4 regions of the Rhizobium sp. SG570 genome follow, and region 1 is predicted to be linked to each of the others. Evidence: riboswitches for the same ligand, from Rfam matches in the RefSeq annotation. Region 1 holds a riboswitch; each other region holds the start of a gene.
What was found. A riboswitch is a leader RNA that binds a small molecule or an ion and turns the genes downstream of it on or off. The one in region 1 is predicted to bind cobalamin.

Region 1 (7,521 bases):
GCCCGAAGCCTTTTAAATCAAGGTTTTTCGTGAAAGATCGCCAAACGCTTCCGCTGCGGTCAATGCCATTCGAGGCCAGCGTCGAAAGCTCCGGCACGCTTTATCTGGGGGCTTCCGCAATCTCGCTCTAAGCGATGTCGATAGGTGCTGGCATTGCAGGCGCGGTCGGTGGCACCGTCCATTGCCGTAGGAGCGCTCCCGAAGCACCCTTGCTTGATCGCTCTCGATCCGTCGATCATCGATCCCTGCCTCATCCCGATGCGATCGGGATGAAGGCGAGAGGGCCGGACAAGGATAATCAGGCCGCCGCCATTGTCATCAGTGCGTGCTGCTGTTGCCGGCGGCCGGGTGGCTGTCGACGATCCAGCGGCGGTGCGGGCCGAGCGCCAGCAGGAGCACTACGGACAGGAAGCAGCAGCCGGCGAGAATATAGAAGCCGATATCGCCATTGCCGGTCGCGGCATCGACATAGGCCTTGATCTGCGGCGAAGCGAAGCTGCCGAGATTGCCGAGCGAGACGATGAAGGCGATGCCGCTTGCGGCACCGACGCCACCGAGATAGCGGGTCGGCAGGCTCCAGAACACCGGCTGCGATGAGGCGAGCCCCGGCACCGCGATGCAGGCGGCGATTACCATGACCCAGGGGTTCATGGTGAGCCCGATCATACCCAGTGCAATGGTCCCGACCGTCAGCATGGCGATGCAGACGATGCGGTGATTGTCGTGCCGGTCGGCATAAACAGTGAAGAAGCGCGTTGCGATCAGGGCGCAGAGCCACGGCAGACCCAGCAGCACGCCGACCCAGGTATTGACGCCGCCGCCCATGGCCTGCGCCAGCCGCGCCGGCAGGTAGAAGGTGATCGGGCCGACGCCCACCTGAATGAAGAGATAGATGCCGATGAAGGTTAGGACCCGCCAATCCCTAAGCACGCTGAAGACGGAATGCTTCACCTCGGAGAGCTTGCCGCGCTCTTCCGATTCGATAACGGTGACGAGCGCCTTTCTTTCCTCTGTGGTCAGCCATTTCGCTTCGCCGGGGCGGCTCGTCAGGAAGAACAGCGCCAGGATGCCGACGATCGTGGCCGACAGGCCTTCGACCGCAAACATCCATTGCCAGTTGGTAAGACCCAGCACGTCGTGATGGGTGAGAAGCCAGCCGGAAAGGGGCGCGCCGATCACCAGCGCCAGGGGCACGCCGAGATAGAAAAGACCGGTCGCCCGCGCCCGTTGCTTGGCAGGGAACCAGTAGGTCAGATAGAGCAACACGCCCGGATAGAAGCCGGCTTCGCAGACGCCGAGCAGGAAACGGACGATGTAGTAGCTCGTCGCCGTGTGGGCAAAGACCATGCAGGCCGAGACGATACCCCAGGTGATCATGATCCGACTGAGCCAGAGACGGGCGCCGACGCGCTGCATGATCAGGTTGCTCGGTACTTCGAAGGTGGCGTAGCCAAGATAGAGAATACCGGCCCCGAATGCATAGGCCGCATCCGAAAGACCAGTGTCGGCCTGGTAGGCCGTCTTGGCGAAGCCGACATTCGATCGATCGAGAAAATTAAGGATCAGCATCAAGCCCAGGAAGGGCAGAAGACGGATGGTCGCCTTGCGGACGGCGCTCTGCAGCGCCGGATTGTCGTCTGTCATGTCACTCCTCCCGGAACGCGGTGCCTCCTGCCCGAGACCGCTTTCCGTCCTCACACCGGACTTGACAGGTCCGGCACCTCCACATCGGCTCGCCATGGCGGTTTGCCGGTTTGCATATACGCAGACTATATTCATCTGTGAAAAGGTCAATAGGAGTCGTTTCGCGTGATCGAAGCACCGGGGAAAGCCGTGAAACAAGGACGCAGCGCCGTTGCGATGCTCCCAAATCCACCAATGTTGCTTCTCGAGGGGGTGTGATTGACTGGTTTTGATCGTTCACATAGGGCTTGCGACGAGCGACCAGCATCTGCATGCGGGCAGGGTCAAAGTCCTTGGGTATGTCATCCGTCCTGCCGGAATCGAACGCCCGCTTGATGAAGGCGACGGTCGCCGACTAGCCTATCGGCCACCAAAACAGCGTCCCGAATACACAAATGTACAACGCGATGCGGACGAGACCCTCGTTCACGTTGCCTTTTCCAACGATGAATGTGGACCAGTCTTCTTGCATAATTGTCCCGCCTTGCTTGACAACGCTCTAACGAAATTTCCGTCGTGGCGGTCGCGCCTCAGTCGGCGTCTAGTGCGGCGAAATGCGATAAGCGCAACGGCGAGCGCCGTGAAGAATGTGCTCCTCACGTTCTACCGTGCAGCCGTCGCCAAGGACATCGCGAAACACCGCCAGTTCCGATCTGCAGAAGCCCTGGCAGGTCGTTGCGGCCGCGCATATCGGACAGTGGTTCTCGATCAGGAGCCATGCGTCGCCTTCATTCGTCCGACGCCATTCGGCCATATAGCCTTCGGCGGATCGTTGCGCCGCAAGGGCTGCAATGCGCGCCTCGAGATCATCGACGCCTTCGAGGACGGCCGAATAGGTGGCTCGCGTCTCGCCTTCTCTTGCGGCAATCAATTGGTCAAGCGCGGCTTCACCGAGCGTGTTGCGAACCGCCTTGATCAGGCTGACGGCAAGCTCTCCATGCGTATCGGGAAAAAATCCGTGCCCGCGCTCCGTCAGCTCCCACTCCTGTTGCGGCCGGCCGACGCCCTTGGCTTGAGAACGAGCCTCGACGAGGCCATCCGCTGCCAGCTTGACAAGCTGCTGGCGCGCATTCTCCCCGGTTGTTCCAAGAGCAGCGCCGAGCGCCGATGAGGTTTGCGAACCGCGCATCTTCAAAAGCGTGAGAATCCGCTCGGATGCGGGCCGCCCCTGGCGCTTCTCCGCTTCCGTGTCAGTCGAGCCAGCGAGGTAATATTCCAAAGCCATGCTTGGTATATAGTCGAGCCTCGAACAGCCATCAATCCCGATGGGCGCCTCTAACTCGACTTTGGATGATGATTCAATTTCACCGCGCACGGATGCCTGACCGGATTGCCTCTCCATCAACTCGATATTCGAGCCTGAGCGATACCATTGTATCCGGAAAAATATAATGCCAGTGGTTGGACCTCTTCCAGGAGAATCCCATAATCAGACTCCACCGCCCGATCCCTGTCGGGAAAATCGCTATTGAACTCGGCAGCATAGTGTTCTCGACGCCCGCCTGGGCTGACCGTGTGGCGACCGATCAGATCGACCGTCAGGTGCATATTCCGGATGTCGTGAACCGCGTCATCATCCTGCAGCACCAGACCCTCAACATCGCCGTCCAGCTCGAAGCGCTCTGCGGCATCGCGGTTCGTTCGGCGAAACTCGGCAGCGGTCAGTGGGAGGAAACCGCTTTCGCGCCGCTGTTCCGGCAAAGGGACAGGAAAGGAAGCTGTCGCGACAGGGGCAGTAGATATTGCGAGACGCCGGATTTGTTTCGATCGACTGATCCGAATAGCCTGCCTATGCATCGAAATGCCCGCTGGTGGGATCAAGCCCTGACGATGTGGATCCCGTAACTCCTCACGCTCTCATCTCCTACGATGTCCCTCATATGCAAGGGCACGTCCGATTCCACCGACCAGCGGTCTTTTACAACAAGGTGCTTTGGAAGATGGTCGACGATGCCCGAGATGACCTTTTCGTAGTCTACAATGATCGCTTCGCGACCGATCAGGCGATCGATCAAACTGGCATCGCTCGCCACGTGGCCGTTTTCGCAAAACCAATAGGATATGAGGTCCAGCTCCGAATTCGACGGCAAATCGGGAGGCAGGGTCTGGTTGAGAAAGCTGAAATTGCCGGCGCAACCGGAATCCGTCAGCACCGTTTGCGCGATGTTCAAGTGTAAGGGCGATTGATCGACGAAGGTCAGGTGCAGCCTCGGGTTCGTAGCGAGAAATGCGAACGTCAATCCGAAGACGCCCGAGCCGCAGCCTAGGTCGCGCACGTTTTCGTATTTCACCGGGTCGATATTCGCGGAGAGCAAAGCCAGGCAGCATTTGAGAGCGTTTTTAATTCCATACGCCTTCGTAAAAGTCTCAGCCTGCGTCTTGTGGTCAAATATGAAAATTCTTGCTGCGCTTTCGACTTCTTCTCTGAGCGCCAAAGCCTCTTGATCGGCTTTGAAGATTCCCGACCTTGCCTGTAACGCCGCTGCCAATTCAGCCAGCTCGACCGGAAACGTCCCCTGTTGCATTTTCATCCATCATTTTGGTTAGGCTCACGCCGTCTGGTGAGCAGTGATAATGTCGATATATTGGCCCGCAGGGCGTTTTAGATATGAATTCTATTATGCAGATCGATAAATGAACTTCGCCGGATGTGAACGCATCCATTTCATTCTCATACAACGAGACGAGCGTGTTCTTCAATGTCGAGCAACTCGTCGTCGAGGTGGAGAAGAGAAGAAACATTGCGCGGCTTTTGTCGATGGATGTGCTTGACGGCGAGCGGTCGTCCGACATAACTGGATGCGACGGTTCCCCAAGGAAGACTCTACGGGGATTAATAGGGAACACGGTGAGGGCGACCCAAAGGGGACCTAGACCGTGGCTGCCCCCGCAACTGTAAGCGGATTGCCGGTCATCCCGGAGCGACCAGCTTGCTGGTCATCTCCCAGGGTCTTCGGACCATGCCACTGCGCGGAAACGGCGCGGGAAGGCAGATGATTGTCAGACATCCGCGAGCCAGGAGACCTGCCGTCAATCACGATCCAATCAGCCGGGCGGGGATGCCCGGAAAGGGACAGAGAATGATTGACCTGAGCCTTCGATATTACCCGGCACTCTTCGTTCTTGATTGGGATTTCCGCGACCGGCTGCGGTGTGCCTGAGCGCTGTTGCGCTGACGTCACTCAGTTTTTCATCCCTATCGAGATCTTTCATGCGCCATTTTCTGACGACCATTACATTTGCGCTCGGCCTTGCCGGCTTCGCAGCTCCCGGTTTTGCAGCGACCCAGTATCCCCTCACCATCAACAATTGCGGCCAGCAGGTCACCTTTAAAAAGGCTCCAGCTCGGATCCTGTCCATCGGTCAAGGCATGACCGAGATCCTGCTGTCGCTCGGCCTTGCCGACAAGATCGTCGGAACGGCCGTCTGGGTCGGGCCTGTTCTGCCACAATATGCCGAAGCCAACGGCAAGATCCCGCGTCTTGCCGATAATGACCCGAGTTTCGAAGCGGTTGTCGGCAAGGAACCGGACCTCGTTGCCGCCGAATTCGAATGGCATGTCGGTCCGCAAGGTTCGGTCGGCAAGCGCGAGCAGTTCTCCGGGCTTGGCATCAACACCTACATCGCGCCGACCGACTGCGTTGCCAAGGTCAATGCCGACGGCGGTGACGGCGTGCGCAAGGAACTCTTCACGATGGACCTGATCTATCAGGAGATCGATGAACTCGCGCGGATTTTCGACGTCAATGATCGCGGCGATGCGCTGATCGCTGACCTCAAGAAGCGTCAGGCGGAAGCAGTGGCTTCAATTGCCGGCGCACAGGCCAAGAACCTGCCGATTGTGTTCTGGTTCTCGAGCAAGGAAGTCAACGGCGATGCCTTCATCGCCGGCAAGAACAGTGCGCCGGCGTATATCCTCAAGACACTCGGCGCCAGGAACGTCGTGACGACGGAGGAGGAATGGCCGCTGGTTGGATGGGAGACGATCGCGCAGGCCAATCCGGCCGTGGTCGTCATCGCGACGATGGATCGCCGGCGCTACGCGGCCGACGATCCCAAGGTAAAGCTCGATTTCCTCGAGAAGGACCCGGTCACGAGCCAGCTCGATGCAGTCAAGAACAAGCACTTCGTGATGATGGACGCGCAGTCGATGAATCCCACCATCCGGACCATCGACGGCATCGAGACCCTGGCCAAGGGCATCAAGTCCTTCGGCCTGGCGCAATAGATGCGCGGGATCGCAAGACGGCAGAAGCGGTGGGCGCTATTGGCGCTCACCATCGCCGCAATCGTGCTCCTGGCGCTCATGATCAGCCTTGCCGTGTCGATCGGCGAGATTTCCATCCCGCTGGCCACAACAGCCAAGGCCGTTGCGAACCGGCTGATGGGGACGGATTTCGAGTTGAGCCGGATCCATCAGGGTATCGTCTGGGACTACAGGCTGAGCCGAGCGCTCGTAGCCGCCAGCGCCGGCGCCTCATTGGCGCTGAGCGGCGTGATCCTGCAGGCCATGCTGCGTAATCCGCTCGCCGAACCCTATGTGCTCGGCATTTCAGCAGGCGCCTCGACCGGCGCGGTCTGCGTCATGATCCTCGGTCTCGGCTCGGGAATCCTGGGCCTTTCGGGCGGGGCCTTCCTCGGCGCGATCGCGGCCTTTCTCTTCGTCGGCCTCCTGGCTACGGGCGTCGGCGGCACAAGCGAGCGGATCATCCTGTGCGGCGTCGCCGGCTCGCAGCTCTTCAATGCACTCACCTCCTATATCGTCACCACATCGGCGAATGCCGAGCAGGCAAGGGGTGTCATGTTCTGGCTGCTCGGCTCGTTGAGCGGCGTGCGCTGGCCGGATGTCTATCTTTCGGGGCCGGTTGCCATTGTCGGCTTTGCAATCTGCATGGGACATGTCCGGGTTCTGGACGCCTTCGTCTTTGGCACCGATGCTGCGGCTTCGCTCGGCATTGCGGTGCGGCGCGCGCAGATCGTCCTGCTTGGGACGACGGCGCTCATGACGGCTGCGGTCGTCAGCATCGTCGGCTCGATCGGCTTTGTCGGTCTCGTCATCCCGCATGCGGCCCGTTTTCTGGTTGGCCCCAGTCATGATCGGCTGCTGCCGGCGGCGGCGCTTACCGGCGCGATCTTCATGGTCGGCGCCGATATCGTCTCGAGGATCATCATCCCTCAGCAGATCCTGCCGATCGGCGTGGTCACCGCCTTGTTCGGCGCCCCGGCCTTCGCAATCATTCTCTATCGCGCCCGGAGGACGGCATGAGCATCGCGGTCGACAAGGTAACCTTCGCGGCCGGCAACACGCTGATCGTCAACGGCATCAGCTTGACGGTGGAGAAGGGAAAGGTCCTCGGTCTGCTCGGACCGAACGGTTCCGGGAAGTCCAGCCTCCTGCGGCTGATCTGCCGCTTGAGAAAAGTACGCAGCGGTATCATCCGGCTCGGCGGCAACGATATCGCGGCCATCCCGCGCGGCGATATCGCCCGCCGGATCGCGCTGGTCGAGCAGCAGGCGACGACGGAGACGCAGGTGACCGTGATGGACGTGGTTCGCCTTGGTCGCACGCCGCATCGCGGCCCATTGTCGGCCTGGAGCGCTCGTGACGATACGGTCGTCCTCGATGCGCTTGGGCGTGTGGGCATGCAGGGCAGGGCGGCGCAGCTCTGGCAGACCTTGTCGGGTGGCGAGCGCCAGCGCGTCCATATCGCCAGAGCCCTTGCGCAGACCCCCAGCGAACTGCTCCTGGACGAGCCGACGAACCATCTCGATATCCAGCATCAGCTCGATATTCTGGGACTGGTCTCGAAGCTCGACGTCACCTGCATCATTGCCCTG
Region 2 (7,521 bases), on a different contig from region 1:
TCGAAGGCGCCCTTGTAGCCATGGCGCATGACGCCATCGATCCATTTCGGATTGACGACACGCCCGCGCACCACCCGGCCGATCTCCTCTTCCAGCGAACGGATGATCGGCTTTTCCGGCCGCGAATGGTCGTTATGATAGATCGACGGACGAGTACCGGCCAACTGTTCGGCGGCGGCGGCCATGCCGCCCTCGAATTGATAGTAGTCGTCGCTGTCGAGCAGGTCGTGCTCGCGGTTGTCCTGGTTCTGCACGACCGCCTGGATCGAGCGCAATCGTTCCTCGAACACCCCCCGCTCAGCCCGTCCTTCCTCGCCGGCGCCATAGGCATAGCTACCCCAGACGAGATAGGCTTCGGCCAGGTCCGCACGTCGCTCCCAGCCCTTCTCGTCGATGAGCGCCTGCAGGCCAGCACCGTAAGCGCCGGGTTTCGAACCGAAGATGCGGTAGCCGGCGCGGCGGCTGGCCGAGGCTGTGTCCAGGCCGGCCGCTTCGAGCCGCGCGATCTCGCCCCGCATGCGCGCTGCGATCGGATTATCCGTCGCATCCTCATCGAGCGCCCCGACAGCCCGGATCGCCTTGTCGAACAAAGCGATCTGCTCGGGAAAGGCATCGCGGAAAAAGCCGGAGATGCGAAGGGTGACGTCGACACGCGGCCGGCGGAGCATTGCAGGCGGGATGATCTCGTAGCCGGTAACCCGCCGCGAAGTCATATCCCAGACCGGCTTGACGCCGATCAGCGCCAACGCCTGCGCGATATCGTCGCCGCCCGTGCGCATGTTCGATGTGCCCCAGGCGGTGAGGCCGAAAGAAACGGGCCATTCGCCATGGTCCTGAACATAGCGGCGGATCAAGAGTTCGGCGGATTTCTTGCCAAGTTCATAGGCGGCCGGCGTCGGCACCGCGCGACTATCGATCGAATAGAAATTCCGCCCGGTCGGCAACACATCCGGCCTGCCGCGCGTCGGTGCGCCTGAGGGGCCGGGTGGAACGAAACGCCCGTCGAGACCCTTCATCAAGGCAGCGATCTCCGCATCGCCGCAGGCAAGGATCGATGGCTTAAGCCGGGTTTCGATTTCAGCGAGAACGACGCTTGTGTGGGGCCAACTCTCGGGACATGCAATCTCGCCAGCAACGAATTTCGCTGCCAGAAGTTCGATGCGCTCGACTGTATCACCTTGAGTGCGCCAAGGAGCGTCGGAAATGTCGGCAAGAATATTGGGACGCTTGCCAGTCCATTCCGCCGCCATATCGCAATCCAACGGATCGAATGGCTTTTGCGGCGAGATACCCCCCCTATCCGCAAATTCCACTCCCTCCAACGCGTCTAGCGCAATCGCCCGCTGCAGGCTCTGATCACCGCCCTTACCCAAACCTCTGGGAACCCGCGCCAGTGCCACAGTCAAATCCGTCAGCAGCCGTCCAGACGGCGAAACGCCGAAAATATGCAAACCATCACGGATCTGCATTTCCTTGAGGTCGCAGAGATAGGCGTCGAGCTTGCGCAACGCCTCATCCTCGCCCTCACCCTTGGCGATGCCGGCGTCCTGATCGAGACCGATATCGGCGACAAGATCGAGAATCTGCTTGCGCAGCAGACGGACACGACGCGGGTCGCCGCCCGATGCCTCGTAATATTCATCGACAAGCGCTTCCAGATCCTTCAACGGACCGTAGCTCTCGGCGCGCGTCAGCGGCGGCGTCAGGTGGTCGATGATCACAGCGCTGGTGCGGCGCTTGGCCTGCGTGCCCTCGCCGGGATCGTTGACGATGAACGGATAGAGGTTGGGCGTAGGCCCGAGGATCGCCTCAGGATAGCAGTTTTCCGACAATGCCAGCGTCTTACCCGGCAGCCATTCGAGATTGCCATGCTTGCCCATGTGGATGACGGCATGCGCATCGAAGGATCGGCGCAGAAAGGCATGGAAGGCGAGATAGCCGTGCGGCGGAACGAGATCGGGAGAATGATAGCTCTCCTTCGGATCGATATTGTAGCCACGCGCCGGCTGGATGCCGACAAGCACATTACCAAAATGGGTGAACGGCAGGGCAAAGGCGCCCTCGCGCGCATAAGGGTCCGTCTCCGGATCACCCCAGCGCGTCGTGATCTCATCCTGAATCCGTTCAGGAAGAGACGAGAAGAAATCCCTGTATTCGCTAAAGGAAAGCCTCTCGCGAACCAGCCTGCCATCATGGCCGGAATTTGTGGGACCATCCGCCAAGTGTCGCATCAGCGCGTCGCCATCGGCTGGCACCCCAGCGACAGGATAGCCTGCCGCCTGCATCGCTCTCAAAACCTCGATCGTACCGGCGGGGGTGTCCAATCCGACGCCATTGCCCAGACGGCCATCCCGGTTCGGGTAATTCGCCATGACGAGCGCAACGCGACGATCCCGCGGCTGCGCGTTGCGCAATCGCGCCCAGTTCGCGGCCAGCCGTGCCGTGTAGCGCATGCGATCATCAAGCGGTTCGCTGACAACGATATTGGCCTCGACCCGCTCGTCGTAACGCGCCGCCGCCTTGAATGACACGGCGCGGGCAAGCACACGCCCGTCGACTTCCGGCAGCGCGACATTCATGCCGAGATCGCGCGCCGAAAGCCCCTGCGACGATGCCTCCCAGGCTTCCTTGGACGAAGCCGAAAGGATTGCCTGCAGGACGATCGCCTCGCCTGTTTCGAGAACCGTCGGTTGACGGTCTGCGCCCGGCGCGGAAACTGCAAAGCCTGTCGTGTTGACGACGACATCCGGCTTCAGCTCGGCAAAAACGCTCTCCAGAATGCCGACGGATACCGCATCCTTCAAACTATAGGCGAACACCGGCAACGGCCGCATACCCTCTGCGATGAGTGCTTGCATCATGGCTTCGACAGGCCTGGTTTCGCCGCTCTGGACGAGAGCGCGATAGAAGGAGATGGCGACAGTCGGAACTTTGAGGTCCGCCAACTGCTCCGCTCCCTGTAACGCCCCCTCACCCGGCGCTCCTTCGATAAACTCAGGGGCGCCACCCTCTCCCCGCTGGGGCGAGGGTAATACTGCACCCTCGACTTCCGCCTTCTCCCCCCGGGGAGAAAGTGCCCGAAGGGCGGATGAGGGGGTGCTTCCACACGACGTAGAAACACTCCTCCACTCCTCGATCCCAATCGCACCCCTGCCCGGCCACCAGATCCCGGCCTTCATCAAGGGTGCGGCCGGCATCGGCTTTTCCGCCCCTGACAGCATCGCCTCGGCATAGGCGAGAAACGCCCTGGAGTTCGCCTCCCCGCCCTCGATCAAATAGGACCAGAGCGCATTGAGATCATCGAGCGCGACATTGGAAAAGGGCGTCAGCCCTGGATCGGGTTTCGAATCTCCCGGCAGCACGGCGATCGCCGCACCCTGACGCGCAGCACAAGCGTGCAGCGCCTCCAGTGCATAGTGGAAATAGCTCGCACCTCCGAGCGCTCGCACGACGATCAGCTTCGCATGCCGCGCGGTGCGCTCGATATAGGTATCGACCGACATCGGATGCTTGAGGCTCATCAGGCTCGCAAGCCGCAGGGAACAGCTGCCCTCGCCTTGCCCGCGAGCCGCGGCTATCGCCGCAAGCTCGGTATCGGCCGCCGACAGGAAGAGGATATCGCCCGGCGACTGGCCGAGATCGATCGCCTCGTCGCCGTCACTGATCGTTCCCTTCTGGGCTAGGAGGAGATGCATGACTTTGCCTTAGACCAGCGCTTCGATCGCCTTGCGCACGATCCCTTCGTCCATCTCGTGCAGACCGATGACAACCAGCCGCGTCGCGCGCTCCTCGCCGGGCGCCCAGGTACGGTCGAAATAGTTGTCGATGCGGCTGCCGACGGCCTGTACCTGCAAGCGCATCGGCTTGCCGGGCACATCGACAAAACCCTTGAGACGCAGGATATCATGTTCGGAAATGACGCTCTTCAGCGCTTCGATGAAGGCGTTCGGGTCGGCAATGGGGCCAAGCTCGACGACGAAGCTGTCGAATTCGTCGTGATCATGTGGTGTGCCGTCTTCGTGTTCCAACTCATGGTGCGATTTGCGGTTGACGATATCACCTTCGGTACCGATGCCGAGGCCGAGCAGAATGGCTGCCGGCACGTCGCCGTTCTTCGCCTCGATGATCGTCGGCTTGCGGACGGTGCGTGACGCGACTTCCGCACGCACGCGGCCAAGGCCGGCGACGTCGATCAGGTCGGTCTTGTTGAGAACGATCAGATCGGCGCAGGTCAGCTGGTCCTCGAACAGTTCCTCGATCGGGCTTTCGTGATCGAGCGAATCGTCCTCGACACGACGGGCTTCGACGGCATCATGATCGTCGGCAAAGCGGCCTGCGGCGACGGCGGCGCTGTCGACCACGGTGATGACGCCATCGACGGTGACATGCGTGCGGATGTCAGGCCAGTTGAAGGCAGCGACCAGCGGCTGCGGCAGCGCCAGACCGGAGGTCTCGATGATGATATGGTCGGGACGCGCGTCACGCTCCAAAAGCTTGGTCATGGTCGGGATGAAATCGTCGGCGACGGTGCAGCAGATGCAGCCATTGGTCAGCTCGATGATGTCGTCCTCGGTGCAGTTCTCCGCGCCGCAGCCCTTGAGCACGTCGCCGTCGACACCCAGATCACCGAACTCGTTGATGATGAGGGCGATCTTCCTGCCGCCGGCATTCTGCAACAGGTTGCGAATCATCGTTGTCTTGCCGGCTCCCAGAAAGCCGGTGATGACGGTGGCGGGAATCTTTGCCTGGTTCATGTGGATCAACCCTTCATTTTCAGCGGCAATCCCGCCGCGATAAAATAGACTTCGGCGCTTGTCGCCGCGATCATCTGGTGCAGCCGGCCGGCATGATCGCGAAATTCGCGCGCCATGCGGTTTTCCGGCACGATGCCGAGCCCGACCTCGTTGGAGACGAGCACGAGCCGCGCCTTGGCCTTCGGCAAAAATTCGGTAAGAACAGCAAATTCAGCTGCGACGTTTCGTTCGGCCATCATCAGATTGGTGACCCACAGCGTCAGGCAATCGACGAGAACAGCGCGGCCATCGCCGTCGATCGCCGCCAGCCGGGCGGTCAGGTCGAGCGGCTCCTCGTGCGTCGTCCAGAGATCGCCGCGTTCGTTTCGATGCTGCGCGATACGTTCGCGCATTTCGTCGTCCCAGGCTCGTCCGGTCGCCACATAGTGACGGTCAAGGCCGGTATCCGAGATCAGCGATTCGGCGAATCGGGATTTGCCGGAGCGCGCGCCGCCGAGAACGAAAACAGCGCGGGATTGTGAGGATGGCATGAGCTATTGTCGCCCCCATACGAGGGCACGGAGCCGCGCAACGCGGCTAAGACCGAAAGGGGCGCGCTTACGCGCGAGAAATTCGTTTGGCGCCATGACAACCTCCGTGCTGGCAGCGAGACATGCGTCCCAAGATGGGCGCTGTGCCCGGCACGTATGGCAGGTCTCCTGGCTCGCGGTTAAGGCGCAACGAGGGGGCAGACCGAAACCGGTCGCCCCCGATCGTGCACCAGCGGATCTTTCTCGCCTTCCCGGCAATGCATCATGAAAAGACGGACGATTCGTAGATATCGGAGGCGTCCAGCCCTGGTAGATCATGATGCCACACCAGTGGCTTTTCCGGCTTGAAGTTTCTCCGCCTGTTCGCCCCATGCGAACCATCGGCGGGATAGCTGTCAAACCGGACGAAAGACCCTGACCGCTCTACAGTCGCGGGGTCGGCTGTGATGAGAACGCCCGGATTGGGTCCGCCCCTTCACATTCCCTTTTCATCCCATGCGGCACATCGCCGCTCGGAAACCATTCGTTATGCCGGCAATGATTAGGCTTTCACTTAGTTCAAGTCAATCAAGGACATGGGTGCGACATCGGCTGTCCCAGCCGCGAAATCGCCGCATAATCCCGAGAACACATCACTTTTTTTGCCGTATTTCTTTGATGTTAGGAGTTTATAGAGGCTAAGCCCTCATATTCGAGTAGAAACGTATCGTCCGTCCCCAATGTTGCAGAAATTCCAACCCCGTCGCCTGGGCGTCTTCTCAGCCCTATTCGATCTTGGTCGATTTAGAGCGCTGCTCCGCCGCGGCGAACTAGGACTCGTTTTCGCCGGCGCGCTCGTGGGCATCGCGTCCGGCTGCGCCGTTACGGCCATGAGTTTCGTTTCGCGCAAGCTGCACAGCCTCATCTACGGGATCACGGATTACGAGCGCCTGAGCTCGGCGGCAGTGGCGATCCCGGACAAATCGGTGGTGCTGATAGCCCCGATAGCCGGCGGCATCATTCTTGGTATTCTGCTCTATATTCTTTCACGCACCCGCAAGAAGCCGATGGTCGACCCGATCGAGGCGAATGCGCTGCATGGCGGACGCATGTCCTTGACCGACAGCATCATCGTCGCCGTGCAGAACCTGATCTCGAATGGGTTCGGCGCCTCCGTCGGGCTTGAGGCGGGCTACACGCAGCTTGCCGCCGGCATCGCTTCGAAGTTCGGTTACAAGATGCAGATGCGCCGCGCGGATCTGCGCATGCTCGTGGGCTGCGGTGCTGCCGGCGCCATTGCCGCAGCGTTTAACGCACCGCTGACCGGCGCCTTTTACGCCTTCGAGCTGATCATCGGCACCTATTCCATCCTGACCCTGACGCCCGTCGTCGTCTCGGCCCTGATATCGACGATGATCGCAAGGCTGCTCGCCGGCGACGACTTCGCCATCGATATCGGCCATTTCGGCACAATAGTGCCGGCGGATTACCTTCCGGCTGTTTTGCTCGGCGCTTTTTGCGCCGGCATCGGCATCCTGATCATGCAGGGCGTCGCCTGGGTCGAGGAACTGGCGCGCAAGAGCTCGATTGCGCCGCCTTTCCGCCCGGCGCTCGGCGGCCTGTTCGTCGGCTTGCTGGCTTTGATATCACCCCAGGTTCTATCGGCCGGCCACGGAGCCCTCCATCTCAATCTCTCCACCGATGTAACCTTGTGGGCGCTGGTCAGCCTTTTCGTTTTGAAATCCCTCGCCTCGGCTGTGTCGATCGGCTCCGGCTTCAGGGGCGGCTTGTTCTTCGCATCGCTGTTCATGGGCGCGCTGCTCGGCAAGATTTTCGCCTATTGCGCCCCCTATTTCGATCACGCCACGCTGACGCCAGCCGTCTATGCGGTGGTCGGCATGAGTGCGCTTGCCGTTTCGATCATCGGCGGCCCGCTGACGATGACGTTCCTGGCGCTGGAGATCACCGGCGACTTTCCGATTACCGCGCTGGTCTTGGCTGCTGTCATCACCTCGTCTCTCGTCGTGCGCACGACCTTCGGCTATTCCTTCGCCACATGGCGCTTCCATCTGCGTGGAGAAAGCATCCGCAGCGCACACGACGTCGGGTGGATCCGCAACCTCACTGTGGCACGCATGATGCGCCCGGATGTGCATACGGCAAGCGTCGGCATGAGCATCGAGGAATTCCGCAAAGCCTTTCCGATCGGCTCGGCGCAGCGCGTCATTCTGATCGACGACAAAGAGAAATATTCCGGC
Region 3 (7,521 bases), on a different contig from region 1:
TCCCTTTTCGGTAAGTTCGTCGAACAGCTCTTCGTGGATGAGATGCACCTGGCGCAGATTGGGCTGCGTCGGATCGACTGCGACGCGCGAGCGATGCTTCACCGTGACCCCCATATGCGCGTCGCCTTCCACGCCGAGGCCCGTCAGCAGCTGGATGTGAGTCCGGTTCTGCTTGCTGAACCCGTGCACATTGCTGCTGCTGACTGAGGTTACATATATGCGCTTGCCGCTCATGCCGAACCCTTTCATAAACGATCCAGATCTCTATAAATTGGTGTATACCAATTTCAAGGCGACGGAATTGTGATGGATGAGAAAAATCGGCAGGGTGACGGCGTAAAAACCGTTGGTGGTTGGGCAGCCGTGGCGACCGAGCTGCGAGCCGCCATCGACAGAGGCAGGCACGCTCCGGGTAGCCGCCTGCCGAGCGAGCGCGCTTTGTCGGAACAATTCGGTGTTTCGCGGGTGACGATGCGGCGCGCGATCGCCGAGTTGGAGGGGGAGGGGCTGTTGCGCGTGGCGCGCGGAAGCGGCGCTTATGTCCGCGCCGATATGCCCGTCCGCTTCAAACTGAGTGACAAGGTGAGGTTCAGCAAGGATCTGACCACGACGGAGGCAAACCTCACCCGCAAAGTTCTTTCGACCAGCGAAATTCCAGCCAATGCCAATATCGCGACGAGGCTCAATCTGCAGCCGGGCGAAATGGTGCTGGAAATGCGCGTGGTTGCGTATGCCGACGAGCTTCCCGTCTCGGTTGTCATGCGAAGTTGCTCCGCGATGCGCTTTCCCGGCCTGACGGAAAAGTTCGCCGCAACGGGCTCGTTTACAGCGGCGCTGAAGGATTACGGTGTGACGGACTATTGGCGCCGCTCCACCGACATCACGGCGCGTATGCCGACCGAGGCCGAGGCGCGCCTTCTACAGCAATCGCGTCTGAAACCGGTTCTTGCCTATGCCGGCGAAGACGTCGATGCCGACGGCACGGTCATTTCGTGCCAAATCGGCTGTTTCGCTTCCGAGCGGGTCGTTGTGACAGTCTAAAATCTCAGGGCCTGAGGACCTTCCCCGGATTCATGATCCCAGCCGGGTCGAACGCCATCTTGATCCGGCGCATCAGGTCCATCTCAATATCCGAGCGGATCGAAGCCAGTTCGTCGCGTTTCAGCTGGCCGATACCATGCTCGGCGGAGATAGAGCCGCCATGCTGCAGCACCAGCCCGTGCACGATCTTGTTCATCTCGTGCCAGCGGCCGATGAATTCTTCCTTATCGGCGCCCACGGGCTGCGAGATGTTGTAGTGAATATTGCCGTCGCCCATATGGCCGAAGGCGCAGATGCGAGCGCCGGGCAGGGCCGCGATAACCGCCTTTTCCGCCTCGGCCATGAATTGCGGAACCTGCGCCACCGGCACGGAAACGTCATGCTTGATCGAGCCGCCTTCCGGCTTCTGTGCATCCGACATGCTTTCCCTCATGTGCCAGATGGCCTTCTGCTGTGCTTCGGAGCTGGCGATCGTTGCATCCTGGATCAGGCCGGCCTCGTAGCCTTGTTCCAGCAGCGTCGTCATCATCCGCTCTGCGGTTTCGGCTGAGTCCGAGGTGGAGATATCGATCAGCACGTACCAGGGATACGCTGTCTCCAGCGGATCGCGGACGCCGGGGATGTGCCGGGCGGTGAATTCGATGCCGATGCGCGGCATCAGTTCGAAACCGGTCAGCGCCGTGCCGCAGAGGCTCGAAGCGTTCTTGAACAGGGTCAGCGCCTCATCCACCGTTTGCAGGCCGGCAAAGGCGACCTGATGGCCGAGCGGCTGCGGGAAGAGCTTCAGCACTGCGCCGCTGATGACACCGAGCGTGCCTTCGGCGCCGATGAAGAGATCGCGCAGATCGTAGCCGGTATTGTCCTTCTTCAGGCGGCGCAGCCCGTTCCAGATCTCGCCAGTGGGCAACACAACTTCGAGGCCGAGGCAGAGTTGGCGCATATTGCCATAGGCGAGAACGGCCGTGCCGCCGGCATTGGTGGAGAGGTTGCCGGCGATGCGGCAGGAACCTTCCGAGCCGAGCGACAGCGGAAACATGCGGCCATGTTCGGCCGCTGCCTTATGCACATCCGCCAGGATGCAGCCGCCATCGACGATCATCGTATTGCCGACCGGATCGATATCGCGGATGCGATTCATGCGCTCGAGCGACAGGATGATGTCGGAGCCGCCCTCGCGCGGCGTCTGGCCGCCGACAAGGCCGGTATTGCCGGTCTGCGGCACGATGGCCGTGCCGGTCTCGCTGGCGAGCTTGAGGATCGCTGATACTTCTTCCACGGAGCCGGGCTTCAGCAGCATCGGCGATGCGCCGTGGTAGAGGCCGCGGTTTTCCACCAGATGCGGTGCGATCTCCACGGGGTCACGCGTCGCATGCTTTTCGCCCACGATGGCGGTGAAGCGGTCGAGAAGGGCGGAGGAGGGGGCGAAGCTGCTCATGGTGTGTCCTTTGCCGATAGGGTTCGGGCCGATTTAGTCTCTGGAACTTGCTGATCTTCTTCGAATTGTCATCAAGTTCCAGTTATTCGCTTTTGCATGTGTCCCAAAACCGCTTCGCACTTTTGGGGATCATGCTCGGGGCGCGGCCGCGCGGCGCAGCCGGTCGTTGATGGCCTCGCCGAGGCCATCGTCGGGAATGTGGGAAAAGGCGATCGTCACGGCACCCGTCGCATCGGCGCGCTTCATGAAATCGAAGAGGTTGGCGGCGGCTTCCGAAAGATCGCCGCTAGGGCTGAGATCCAGCACGGCAACGGCATTTCCGATGCCGGCAATCTCGGGTGTCCCGAAGCGGATGAGCGCCTCATCCGGCGAAACATCGGTCGCATCGAGCCGCACGGCTGCGCCCGGCGCATAATGCGAAGCAAGCATGCCGGGCGCTTCGATGGCAGGTGCCGCACCTCTCTTGCGCTTCACGGCCTTGCCTGCCACCCGCTCGATCTCGCGCGCCGCCAATCCGCCCGGCCGCAGCAGCCGCAGCTCGCCGTCCTCGACCTTGACGATGGTCGATTCGACGCCCACCACCGAAGCGCCGGCATCGAGGATCAGCGTGATCCGCTCTCCGAGGTCGTCGTCGACATGATCGGCGCTGGTGGCGCTGATCTTGCCCGACGTATTGGCGCTTGGGGCGGCCAGAGGCTTTCCGAAGGCGCGGATCAACTCGCCGGCAAAGCCCTGCGGCACGCGGATGCCGACCGTGTCGAGACCGGCGGTCGCCAGCGGATGGATGCCGCTTTCAGGCCGTAGCGGCAGCACCAGCGTCAGCGGACCGGGCCAGAAGGCTTCCGCCAGCTTGCGGGAGATGGGATCGAAGATCGCGTAGCGTTCGGCCATAGCCAGATCGCTCATATGGCAGATCAGCGGATTGAAGCGCGGCCGGCCCTTGGTTTCGTAGATACGGGTGATGGCGGCTGGATTGGTGGCATCGGCGGCAAGCCCATAGACGGTCTCCGTCGGCAATCCGATCGGCAAACCCTCGGCAAGCGTTGCCGAGGCGACCTCTATCGCCGTTTGCGGATGTTCAAGGATGTCTATGTGTCGTGCCATGGCCTGCCCGTTTGCAGTTCAGGCCGTTCTTATGCTTTTCAAGTTTTCGGATCAATGATCAAAGCTGGCGAATGATGTCGCGAAGCTGCTCGTTGCGGGCGCCGAGCAGCAGGACGTTGCGGATGGCGGTCTGCGGATCGTGGGTGTGGAAGAGCACTCCGTTGCCCCGGATGTCGCGATTGATCGTCAGCTTCTTTTCCGACGCTTCCTTGTCCGGATGGACGGCGACGGCGAAATACATTCGCGAATATTTCAGGCTGATGTCTTCGAAGAAATTGTCGTTCTGGCCGAGGCGGGCAAAGAAATTGGCGATGTAGAAGGCCCAGCTTACCTCCTCATATTTCGCGAATTGCGTTCGCGCCGCGGTGACGTGGCAATAGCCGAGATGCGGCGTATCCCGCAGGGTGTGATGGAAGATCAGTTTCGGAAAGCGGATCGACTGGTGAAAGCTGTTGAGACGGCCATGGGTTGTCTCGCCGGCGTTCCGCAGCTTGCTCGCCGTGCGTTCGGCCACTTCCTCGAACGTGAGGTAACGTCGCTCCTCGGCGAGCCAATGCGTCTTGTCGCGATTGATGCGGCCGGTGCGGAGAAATTCCGTATACCCCGCCGCCGGCGGCACCGGCTCCGGGTTGGCGGGTTTCTTGGCATCGAAATATCTGAGTTTTGCCATGCCGGCTCGCCATCGAGGTCTGGATGCCGAATGATAGATCGTCTAGCTTGAGCCGGGCTGAAGCGCGCGCTCCTGCTGGCGGATCGTTGAAAAGGATCAGAATCATGCCCGGCATTACCGATCTCAAGCTGCTGCTGGCGGGCATGAAGCCGAATCTTGCCGAGGGCGAGTTCGTCTATTGCAGCGTGCCGGCTTCGGCGCTCGCCGATCATATTCACCTGGAGCCGATCGGGCTCTTTCGGGAAAGGGAGGGAGTGACGTTGATCCTTCCTCTGGAAGCAGCGCGGCAGGCAGGGCTTCCGACGGCCCCCGCCATGCGGATGATCACGCTCGATATCCATTCCTCGCTGGAGGCGGTCGGCCTGACCGCAGCCTTTGCCACGGCCTTGGGACATGAGGGCATCAGCGCCAATGTCGTCGCCGCCTACTATCACGATCATATCTTCGTTCCGGCCGTTGATGCCGGCCGTGCGGTGGCGGCGCTGCAGGCGCTTTCGCAGGCGCACCCGCGCCTTTGATCACCTGCCATCGGCGGACCTGTCGCATTCAGAATAAAGCGTCGCTCGCGAGAGGTGGGAGGATCACTATTCCTGCATCCCACGGCGATGCATAAGAGATTGAATTGTCTTCCTTTATTGCCGCTATGCGCAACCGTCCGGGCGTCTCGTTTCGTCTGTCGCCAATTTCGAAGCCGATGTCGCATTGTAGCGCAGCGGCTGAAGGGGCCGAGAGCTATGATGTCATCAATCTCAAGGTGCCGTCTGCTAGGGAGGCGGAGAATTGGGAAGCCGGTCAAAATCCGGCGCTGCCCCCGCAACGGTGGTGGAGTAAGGCATGGCGGATAAAGCCACTGGGTCGGGTCGACCTGGGAAGGTGCCATGGGGTCCTGGCGACAGGGCCGCTCCAGAGCCCGGAAACCAGCCTTGGGCACATATGGTTTACTGACCGCGGCGGGCGGTCGGGACATTGCTTTAGGCCGTTCCCACCGGCCGTGCATGTCCTTCGCCCGTTTCTTGGTACTGCGCAAGGATAGGCAAATGGATATCAGCAGCAATGTTCTGCGGCAATTGAAGAATCGCCGTGAGGGTTTCAGCCTGGAGCAGCCCTTCTATACCGACCCGGATTACTTCAAGCTCGATATGGAGATGATCTATTATCGGGATTGGCTGTTCATCGGCCATGATTGCGAAGTGCCTCGCGCGGGCAATTATTTCACCGTCCAGATCGGCGATTATCCCGTCGTCATCGTTCGCGGTCGCGATCAGGTCATCCGTGCCTTCCACAATAGCTGTCGTCATCGCGGCTCGCGGGTCTGCACGACCGAGCGCGGCTCGTCGGCAAAGCTCGTCTGCCCCTATCACCAGTGGACCTACGAGCTGGACGGCTCGCTGCTCTTCGCCCGCCAGATGGCCGAGGATTTCGACAAGAGCCAGTACTCGCTGAAATCCGTTCACTGCGAAAGCGTCGGCGGCTATATCTTCATCTGCCTTGCGCAGAATGCGCCGGACTTCGCGCCGGTTCGTGCCACGATCGAGCCCTACATAGTCCCTCATCGTCTCAGCGAGGCCAAGGTCGCCTTCCAAAGCACCATCATCGAGAAGGGCAACTGGAAGCTCGTCTGGGAAAACAATCGCGAGTGCTACCACTGCGCTGCCAACCACCCCGAACTCTGCCGCACTTTTTCGGAAGCGCCGACGGTGAGCGGCGTGCAGGGGGCAATGAGCGATCCCGTGATCACAGCTCATTGGAAGCGCTGTGAAGCTGCCGGCCTGCCGAGCGAATTCAAGATCTCGCCGGACGGACAGTTCCGCACCGCACGCATGCCGCTGATCGAAGGGGCCGAAAGCTACACCATGTCCGGCCAGAATGCCGTCAAGCGGCCGCTCTCGCCGGATGTGACGATCAACAACATCGGTACGATGCTGCTGTTCCATTACCCGACGACCTGGAACCACATGCTCGGCGATCACGCGATTTCCTTCCGCGTCCTGCCGCTCAACGCCGAGGAAACCGCCGTCACCACCAAATGGCTGGTGCACAAGGATGCGGTCGAAGGCGTGGACTATGATCTCGAAGAGCTGACCCACGTCTGGACTGAGACCAACGATCAGGACCGCCGCATCGTCGAGGAAAATGCCTTCGGCATCCGCTCGCCTGCTTACGAGCCCGGTCCCTATTCGGAAATCCATGAAGGCGGCGTCATGCAGTTCGTCGAGTGGTACTCGAATTTCATGATCAACCGGCTGCAGGGCGATCAGGCCAAGCTGTCGGCGGTTGCCTGAACATGAACATGACCGTCTCCCTCCGTCATCGACACCTCGACCAGATGCAGCCCTGGAGCGACAGGCAGCATCTGCTCGAATGCCTCTCGGTCACGCCGGAAGCGCCCGATGTGATGACCTTCACATTCGGGTCCGACAAGGACAACTGGTTCCGTTACCTGCCGGGCCAGTTTGTGACGCTGGAGCTGCCGACGGCGCCCGAGCCGGTCATGCGCACCTATACGCTGTCGTCGACACCGTCGCGGCCCTTTTCGGTCGCCGTGACCGTCAAGGCGCAGAAGGACAGCATCGGCACGCGCTGGATGTTCGAGAACCTCAAGCCCGGCATGCGCATCAAGGCTTTCGGTCCTCTCGGCGATTTCAGCCATATCCGCCACCCCGGCGAGAAATATCTCTTCGTATCAGCCGGGTCCGGCGTGACCCCGATGATGGCCATGACCCGCTACATGGCCGACACGGCGCCGTTGTCGGACATCACCTTCGTCAATTGCTCGCGCAGCCCGGCCGACATCATCTTCCGTTCGGAGCTGGAATATCTCGCCCGCTTCATGCCGAACCTCAATCTCGGCCTGATCGTCGAGGGCTGCGGCCGCACCGAGCTCTGGTCGGGGCTGAAGGGTCGCATCGACAAGGCCAAGATCGGCTTGCTCGCGCCGGATTTCATGGATCGCACGATCTTCTGCTGCGGTCCGGAAGTCTTCATGGATGCGGTCCGCTCCATGCTGGAAGCGCATGGCTTCAACATGTCCCGCTACCATCAGGAAAGCTTCCAGCCGGCGAATGCGGCAACGCCGCTTGCCGAGGTTACCGATGATGCGTCGACTGAAGCTGCAACCACGATCCGCTTCACCATGGCCGGCAAGGACGTCGTCTGCGCGGCGGGGCAGACCGTGCTTCAGGCCGCGCGCGGCGCAGGCGTACGCATCGGTGCGGCCTGCGAATCCGGCCTCTGCGGTACATGCCGCGTCATGAAGCTTTCGGGCGAGGTC
Region 4 (7,521 bases), on a different contig from region 1:
CGGTCCATGGTCGCGAACAACCAGGGCGTCGCCATCCTCTCCGACATGGTATATCGGCCGTGGTCGCTCGAAGGCCGCCGCATCGAGACGATCAACATCCAGGAAACCGTACCGGCCATGGACGTGGGACTTGCATGGCGTGCGGGTAACGCCTTGACGCCTGCGATGCAGGCATTTCGGAACTACTTCCAACAGGCTTTCGGCTTGCCGGGCGTGGCCGGCGGAAAACCGGCGCCCGAGTAGGCCCACGGCGTCAGGGCGACCCCCGACGCCGTGCGGACGGATCACCCAGTCCTAGAAATTCCAATCTTCATCTTCGGTCGCGACTGCCTTCCCGATCACATAGGACGAGCCGGAGCCGGAGAAGAAGTCATGGTTCTCGTCGGCATTCGGCGACAGCGCCGAGAGGATCGCCGGATTGACCTTGCAGGCCTCCGCGGGAAAGAGCGCCTCGTAGCCAAGGTTCATCAGCGCCTTGTTGGCGTTGTAGTGCAGGAACTTCTTGACGTCTTCGGTCAAGCCGACACCGTCATAGAGTGACTCGGTGTACCTAGCCTCGTTATCATAGAGTTCGAGCAGGAGGTCGAAGGCGAAGTCCTTGATCTCCTGCCGGCGCTCCTCCGGCAGCCGCTCAAGCCCGCGCTGGAACTTGTAGCCGATGTAATAGCCATGCACCGCCTCATCGCGGATGATGAGGCGGATCATGTCGGCGGTGTTGGTGAGCTTGGCACGGCTCGACCAGAACATCGGCAGGTAGAAGCCCGAATAGAACAGGAAACTTTCGAGGAAGACGCTGGCGACCTTCTTCTTCAGCGGATCACCGGAAGCATATTGCTCCATGATCAACGTCGACTTGCGCTGCAGAAATTCGTTCTCTTCCGACCAGCGATAGGCATCGTCGACATCCGGCGTCGAGCAGAGCGTCGAGAAGATCGATGAGTAGGATCGAGCGTGCACGGCCTCCATGAAGGAGATGTTCGACAGCACCGCCTCTTCATGCGGCGTGGCGGCGTCGGCCATCAGCTTCACGGAGCCTACTCCGTTCTGGATCGTGTCGAGCAGGGTCAGGCCAGTGAAGACGCGGATGGTGAGCTGCTGCTCCTCCGGCTTCAGGGTTGCCCAGGACGGGATGTCGTTCGACAATGGCACCTTTTCGGGCAACCAGAAATTTCCGGTCAGGCGGTTCCAGACCTCGAGATCCTTGTCGTCCTCGATACGGTTCCAGTTGATGGCGCGGATACGGCTTACCGGCTTGAATTGCATGTTCACGGAAATGTCCTTTTCAAACCGGAAATCAAAGGGCGCAGGAAACGCAGCCCTGCACCTCGGTGCCGGACAGCGCCATCTGGCGAAGGCGGATGTAGTAGATGGTCTTGATACCCTTCTTCCAGGCGTAGATCTGCGCCTTGTTGATGTCGCGCGTGGTTGCCGTGTCGCGGAAGAACAGCGTCAGGGACAGGCCCTGATCGACATGCTGGGTGGCGGCCGCATAGGTGTCGATGATCTTTTCCGGCCCGATCTCGTAGGCGTCCTGATAATAATCGAGATTGTCGTTGGTCATGAAGGCGGCCGGATAATAGACGCGGCCGATCTTGCCTTCCTTGCGGATTTCGATCTTGGAGACGATCGGATGGATCGAAGAAGTCGAGTGGTTGATATAGGAGATCGAACCTGTGGGAGGCACGGCCTGCAGGTTCTGGTTATAAAGGCCGCCCTTCATCACGGACTGCTTCAACTTCGCCCAATCTTCCTGTGTCGGGATGGCGATGCCGGCCTTTTCGAACAGTTCGGCCACGCGTTCGGTCGCCGGCTTCCATTCCTGCTCGGTATATTTGTCGAAGTACTCACCGGACGCGTATTTCGAGTTCTCGAAGCCCTTGAAGCTCTGCCCGCGCTCGACCGCTAGGAGGTTCGAGGCACGGATGGCGTGATAGGTCACGGTATAGAAATAGATGTTGGTGAAATCGACGCCTTCCTCGGAGCCGTAGAAGATGCGCTCGCGGGCAAGATAGCCGTGCAGGTTCATCTGGCCGAGGCCGATGGCGTGGCTGTCGTCATTGCCCTTTTCGATCGAAGGCACCGACGAGATATGGCTCATGTCGGAGACTGCCGTCAGCGCGCGAATCGACATTTCGATCGTCTTGCCGAAATCGGGGCTGTCCATCGCGGCTGCGATGTTGAGCGAGCCGAGATTGCAGGAGATGTCCTTGCCCATATGCGTGTAGGAAAGGTCGTCGCTGTATTCGCTCGCTTCGCTCACCTGCAGGATTTCCGAGCAGAGATTGCTCATGGTGATGCGGCCGGCGATCGGGTTCGCGCGGTTCACAGTGTCCTCGAACATGATGTAGGGATAGCCGCTTTCGAACTGGATTTCGGCAATCACCTGGAAGAAGTCGCGCGCCTTGATCTTCTTCTTGCGGATGCGGCTGTCTGCCACCATCTCGCGGTACTTTTCTGTCACCGAGATTTCCGTGAAAGGCACGCCATAGACGCGCTCCACGTCATAGGGCGAGAACAGATACATATCGTCATTGTTCTTCGCGAGCTCGAAGGTGATGTCGGGAATGACGACACCGAGCGACAGGGTCTTGATGCGGATCTTCTCGTCGGCATTCTCGCGCTTGGTGTCGAGGAAGCGCATGATATCAGGGTGATGGGCGTTGAGATATACGGCGCCCGCGCCCTGCCTGGCTCCGAGCTGGTTGGCGTAGGAGAAAGAGTCTTCGAGCAGCTTCATCACCGGGATGATGCCGGAAGACTGGTTCTCGATGTGCTTGATCGGCGCGCCGGCCTCGCGGATGTTGGTGAGCGACAGCGCCACGCCGCCGCCGCGCTTGGAAAGCTGCAGCGCGGAATTGATGGCGCGGCCGATCGATTCCATGTTGTCTTCGACGCGCAGCAGGAAGCAGGAAACCAGCTCGCCGCGCTGCTTCTTGCCGGCGTTGAGGAAGGTCGGCGTCGCCGGCTGGAAGCGGCCGGAAATAATCTCGTCCACCATGTCATGGGCAAGCTGCTCGCTGCCGCGCGCCAGCGCCAAGGCTACCATGCAGACACGGTCTTCATAGCGCTCCAGATAGCGCTTTCCGTCGAAGGTCTTCAGCGTATAGCTGGTGTAATATTTGAAAGCGCCGAGGAACGTCGGAAAGCGGAACTTCTTCGCATAGGCATGATCGAAGAGATCGCGGACGAAGTTGAAGGAATATTGGTCCAGCACCTCCCGTTCGTAATAGCCCTCCGTCACCAGGTAATCGAGCTTCTCCCGCAGGTTATGGAAGAACACCGTATTCTGGTTGACATGCTGGAGGAAATACTGCTTGGCCGCCAAGCGGTCCTTGTCGAGTTGGATACTACCCTGCTCGTCATAGAGGTTCAGCATGGCGTTGAGGGCGTGATAGTCCAACGCCGTTTCCGTGACCTTCGATGGCCGGTCGCTCGCGGGATGAGAAAAAGTGTGAAGCGGTTTTTCGGCCGCGTGCCGCGACAAAGAAGAGCTTAGCGTGTCCAAAATCGTTCCAATCCGTGTCTGACATTCACGACATCCTCTTCCGTGCCCAAAAGCTCGAACCGATAGAGAAACGGCACCTGGCATTTGGTGGAGATGATGTCGCCGGCGATACCAAAGGTCGCCCCGAAGTTGCTGTTGCCCGCGGCAATGACCCCGCGGATGTTTGAACGGTTATCCGCATCGTTGAGGAAGCGGATAACCTGCTTGGGCACGGCACCCTTGCCCCCTTCACCACAATAGGTTGGGACAATGAGAACGTAAGGACGGGCCGCTCGCAGCTCTTCACCCGCGCCGAGCGGAATGCGAGCGGCCGGCAAGGCAAGCTTGGCAACGAAGCGATGGGTGTTCTCAGATCTGCTGGAGAAATAGACGATCTCGCCCACCGCCCGGTTCCTCAGGCGAGCGCGCTGATCATGTCGGGGCGGAAGCCAGCCCAATGCTGCTCGCCGGCGATAACGACCGGGACCTGACGATAGCCGAGACCCTGCACCAGCTCGTAGGCTTCAGTATCGGTGGACACGTCGACGATGGTGTAATCGATACCCTGGCGGTCGAGGGCGCGTGTGGTCGCGGTGCACTGGACGCAAGCGGGCTTGCTGTAGACGGTAATGCTCATGGATGTCCTCGTATATATGACAGGCGTGCGAGATCGTCCGGGCGTCGGGCGACACCCGTTCGGCAATCTGAAAAATGGCGGCGGGCACAACCGACTGCCGGACGCTTAGGCGGCCGTCAGTCGTGCAGGCAGATAAGGATACTCAAAGACATGGACTTCACACCTCGAAGTAACCTTTGCGGGCCATTCGAGGAAAGCGACGGCAACGGCGAGCTGCCGCAAACCATCGCTCGCCATCCGGACACCCCGCCCGTGGACGCTATTGCTCGAGGCAGGTCTCCTGGCTTGCGGGTCGAAGTATTTGCTCATGCCTTCCCGAGGCATATATTCCTCAGTGGCACATGCAGAACAATACTCGCCGCTCACAGTTGCGGGGGCAGCTACGGCTTGACGAGCATCATGCTCGGCGACCGTATTCCCATCTTAGCCTCCAATCCTTGCGAATCGAAGGAACCTCGAACACTAGATATAGTAGACGAGGTTAAATTTGCGTCAACAGGTTCCGTCACCGATCCTTCATTTAAGATGTTGATAAGGCCTGCGGCTAAGTCCCGAAGACGTTTTCGCGACAACGACAGAAGATCGGTCATCTTCTCGACCTCGGGAATGTGCGGCGAGTGGATATCGTGAAAGCCGGGGCCGATTGTCGGCGCACCGGACGCCCTCTTAACCCTGAAGCAGAGAGATTGCTCCAGGGAGCCCATGCCGGGTGAACATCGAGATATCCATACGTCAGGCAATGCCAGCGCGGATCCTGGCTTTCCAGGAGATTTCCAGGCGTCGTTTCAGTTCGTAACACAACGCACAGACGGCGAGCGTCGCAACCACGATCGGGATGAAAGACGAGGCGGACATCAACCCAAACTCACGCAACCAGTAGGCAATAACCAACATGACCGTCTGGTGAAGCACGTAGTAGGTCAGCACTGCCCTGTTCAGATAGCGGACAACGGCGTTCTCCGAATTCAGCCAGACCTTTGCGTATCCGAGAATTGCGACGATCGCACACCATTGGAACGTGCCGGCAAGCACCCTTCCCGCAAATGCCTGCCACATGTCAGGCTCGCCGGCAGGCAGGCCCGGGAAGAGCATCGTCAGAAGCACCGCACAACCCAGCGCCAGGATCAGGGCGGGTTTTCGCGCGTCGACGACCGCCTCCCAGCATTCGCTGCGCATGGCCATCACGACACCGAGCAGAAATGACATCAGATAGATACTATGGCTGTACCAGTCGGTGAGGATATTGAGTGTCGGGGGGAAGGCCGGCCGCAGCGCGAGCCTGAGCAAGATGAACAGTATGGCGGGAAATATCAGTATCCACTTGCCCGCCAGCCGGGGCGTCAGCCGATCCCCCGCGAGGGGCAGCAACTTCGGCCAGGCCGATACGACAAGCGTCAGGATTGCGGTATAGGTCCAGAGATAGGCGAGGTACCACAGGTGCTGCATCCAGAAGAGATTGACCTCACGTCCGTCGGGCAGCGGAATGGGCGTCAGGGTCAGATAGTGCCAGAAGACGTCTCGGAGGCTGATGTCGACCCCCAGGCTGGTATTCAGGCAGACATACATTTGGGGAGGGATCAGAAACAGCATTCCAACCAGCAGCGGAACCAGCAACTGCCTCGTTCGCGCCTTCCTCAGCACCTCGGGAGTTTGCCGTGTCAGCAATATCCCCGTGACGACGCCTGAGATCAAAAACAGCAGCGACATGCGCCAAGGGTGGGTCCACAGATGGATGATGTCAAAGATGGGAGAGCTGTCCGGTGCCTTCAGAAGAAAGCCCCTGGAGTTATACATCAGGCTGACATGATAGACGATCAGCAGCATGAATGCTGCGACCCTGATAAAATCCAGATCATGCCGACGTGACGTTGCCTCCATGGTTCACGCTATAAGGCATAATCTTTAAGATCAGGTTGAGTTGTCGATTAAAAAACTCAACCTATAGAGGATAGTGATCTCGAATGCTTTGCAGCGATGCTGCTACGCCCGCTAGCGCCATCGCCTTCCGGGAAGATCGCTCGTCACCCCCAGGGGTTCGCGCGCGCCCCTCTAGGACTGCGCGGCAACCACAACAGCGGTGACGGATCTACTTCTTCGCAACATCATCGTCCTGCTATGCGGCAAAGTGGACGAGCGCGTCAAACTCCTGACCGGCGGCAGGACGTATTCGGTGATTTTTAGACCTCACTGATCAGAAGAGAGCCTCTGCAAACAACTCCTCATCATTGCCAGTCGTCGGTCCGTGACTGGCCGGAGCTGTCGCCACGCCAAAAACACTCGCATGTATCTCGCGTTCTGCCGCCATCGTATAGATCTTCGCGATGCGCTCCGAAATGGCAGCTAGCGGCGCTTCGAGCCCGATCAAATCCTCGACAGCGCAATAATCACGACCGGCTTCCTCCGTGCAGGATGCGAGCGTTTCGCCGATTCCCGCCCGGAAATCCAGGCTGTTGACGACCTCGGCGACCTTGGAGGTCATATCCTCGCCACAGCGGCGAAGCTCCTTCACGTTGACATCCATGGATGCGCCAGCCTCGGTAATGTGCAGCAAAGCGGCATCGATATGCGCACCGGAACCCGACGAACTATCCTGGTCATCGCTCTGCCGCCAGTCCTTCAGGCCGGCAGTCTGGCCCTCCAGCATGCCCAACCCGATAAGGATTTTTTCCGCATCTTCATCGAGAAGCGATGCGAACGAGCGCAGCTCTCCGGCGACCACGTTGATTGCCCGCCCCTCTTCGCCAAGCTTGCCGCAGCGCAGATTGGTGTTGAGCGCCATGTATTGGATGTCCCGACGCACGAGCTGGATGGTCAGAATGCTCGTGGTCAGCTCCTTGACCATCTCGCTCGTCTTTTCGCTGAGCCGATTTGCTCCGGCCGCGGCGACATCAATGCGATCGACGACTGCCCGGGCGGCGGAAAGATCACCGCGCAGCGAATTGATCGGGCTGCGCCCGTCCTGCCCGCTCTGCGACATCATGGTTTGATAGAGGTCGAGCAGGGTGCCGATATCGTCCCTGAAGCTACGGATGTTGTCGACGATTTTTGCGGTCTCGCGGTTGAAACCGTCTGTTGTCTCGCTGAGCAGCTCGAAGACGAGGGTCGTCGTCAGAGCCGTGATGCGATTGCGATCAGTCGCGGAAAGATTGAGGGACGCCTGGGAGGCAAGATAGGCATCCGTGATCGAATAGACGGCCTGGCAATGCTCGACCCTTTGCCGGGTGATATCGCCGATCTGCATCGCGGAGAGGGTGTGGGCGACCTTGTTCTGAATCCGGCGCGCAAGCCCGGCAACGGTATCGGCCAATGTCGACAGACCGCGGCGCTGGGTCTGGATCTCCTGTGCATTCGACAGAAGGCGCTGGACGATGGACGGTATGTCATCCAGATATTGTCCGAG

Region 2: it holds a riboswitch for cobalamin, as region 1 does, so the genes downstream of both, cobU (bifunctional adenosylcobinamide kinase/adenosylcobinamide-phosphate guanylyltransferase) here and FHT28_RS33435 (ABC transporter substrate-binding protein) in region 1, are expected to answer to the same signal.
Region 3: it holds a riboswitch for cobalamin, as region 1 does, so the genes downstream of both, FHT28_RS18795 (aromatic ring-hydroxylating dioxygenase subunit alpha) here and FHT28_RS33435 (ABC transporter substrate-binding protein) in region 1, are expected to answer to the same signal.
Region 4: it holds a riboswitch for cobalamin, as region 1 does, so the genes downstream of both, nrdH (glutaredoxin-like protein NrdH) here and FHT28_RS33435 (ABC transporter substrate-binding protein) in region 1, are expected to answer to the same signal.

The regions. Positions count from the first base shown of each region.
Region 1 covers NZ_JAAZQI010000030.1:16,587-24,107, reverse strand. The annotation lists gene FHT28_RS33455 (MFS transporter) at 319-1,644, opposite strand; gene FHT28_RS33450 (metalloregulator ArsR/SmtB family transcription factor) at 2,225-2,812, opposite strand; gene FHT28_RS36765 (hypothetical protein) at 3,169-3,528, shown strand; gene FHT28_RS33440 (methyltransferase) at 3,501-4,208, opposite strand; cobalamin riboswitch at 4,472-4,730, shown strand; gene FHT28_RS33435 (ABC transporter substrate-binding protein) at 4,895-5,911, shown strand; gene FHT28_RS33430 (iron ABC transporter permease) at 5,912-6,949, shown strand; gene FHT28_RS33425 (ABC transporter ATP-binding protein) at 6,946-7,521, shown strand, end outside.
Region 2 covers NZ_JAAZQI010000008.1:21,734-29,254, forward strand. The annotation lists gene cobN (cobaltochelatase subunit CobN) at 1-3,695, opposite strand, end outside; gene cobW (cobalamin biosynthesis protein CobW) at 3,705-4,754, opposite strand; gene cobU (bifunctional adenosylcobinamide kinase/adenosylcobinamide-phosphate guanylyltransferase) at 4,760-5,284, opposite strand; cobalamin riboswitch at 5,425-5,823, opposite strand; gene FHT28_RS17195 (chloride channel protein) at 6,004-7,521, shown strand, end outside.
Region 3 covers NZ_JAAZQI010000009.1:59,123-66,643, forward strand. The annotation lists gene FHT28_RS18765 (MOSC domain-containing protein) at 1-234, opposite strand, end outside; gene phnF (phosphonate metabolism transcriptional regulator PhnF) at 307-1,041, shown strand; gene FHT28_RS18775 (FAD-binding oxidoreductase) at 1,046-2,476, opposite strand; gene FHT28_RS18780 (L-threonylcarbamoyladenylate synthase) at 2,606-3,580, opposite strand; gene FHT28_RS18785 (DUF6656 family protein) at 3,639-4,250, opposite strand; gene FHT28_RS18790 (ACT domain-containing protein) at 4,355-4,768, shown strand; cobalamin riboswitch at 4,986-5,191, shown strand; gene FHT28_RS18795 (aromatic ring-hydroxylating dioxygenase subunit alpha) at 5,288-6,532, shown strand; gene FHT28_RS18800 (hybrid-cluster NAD(P)-dependent oxidoreductase) at 6,535-7,521, shown strand, end outside.
Region 4 covers NZ_JAAZQI010000003.1:7,365-14,885, reverse strand. The annotation lists gene FHT28_RS07350 (LysR family transcriptional regulator) at 1-243, shown strand, start outside; gene nrdF (class 1b ribonucleoside-diphosphate reductase subunit beta) at 295-1,269, opposite strand; gene nrdE (class 1b ribonucleoside-diphosphate reductase subunit alpha) at 1,295-3,505, opposite strand; gene nrdI (class Ib ribonucleoside-diphosphate reductase assembly flavoprotein NrdI) at 3,493-3,888, opposite strand; gene nrdH (glutaredoxin-like protein NrdH) at 3,900-4,121, opposite strand; cobalamin riboswitch at 4,374-4,594, opposite strand; gene FHT28_RS07325 (acyltransferase family protein) at 4,854-5,999, opposite strand; gene FHT28_RS07320 (hypothetical protein) at 6,313-7,521, opposite strand, start outside.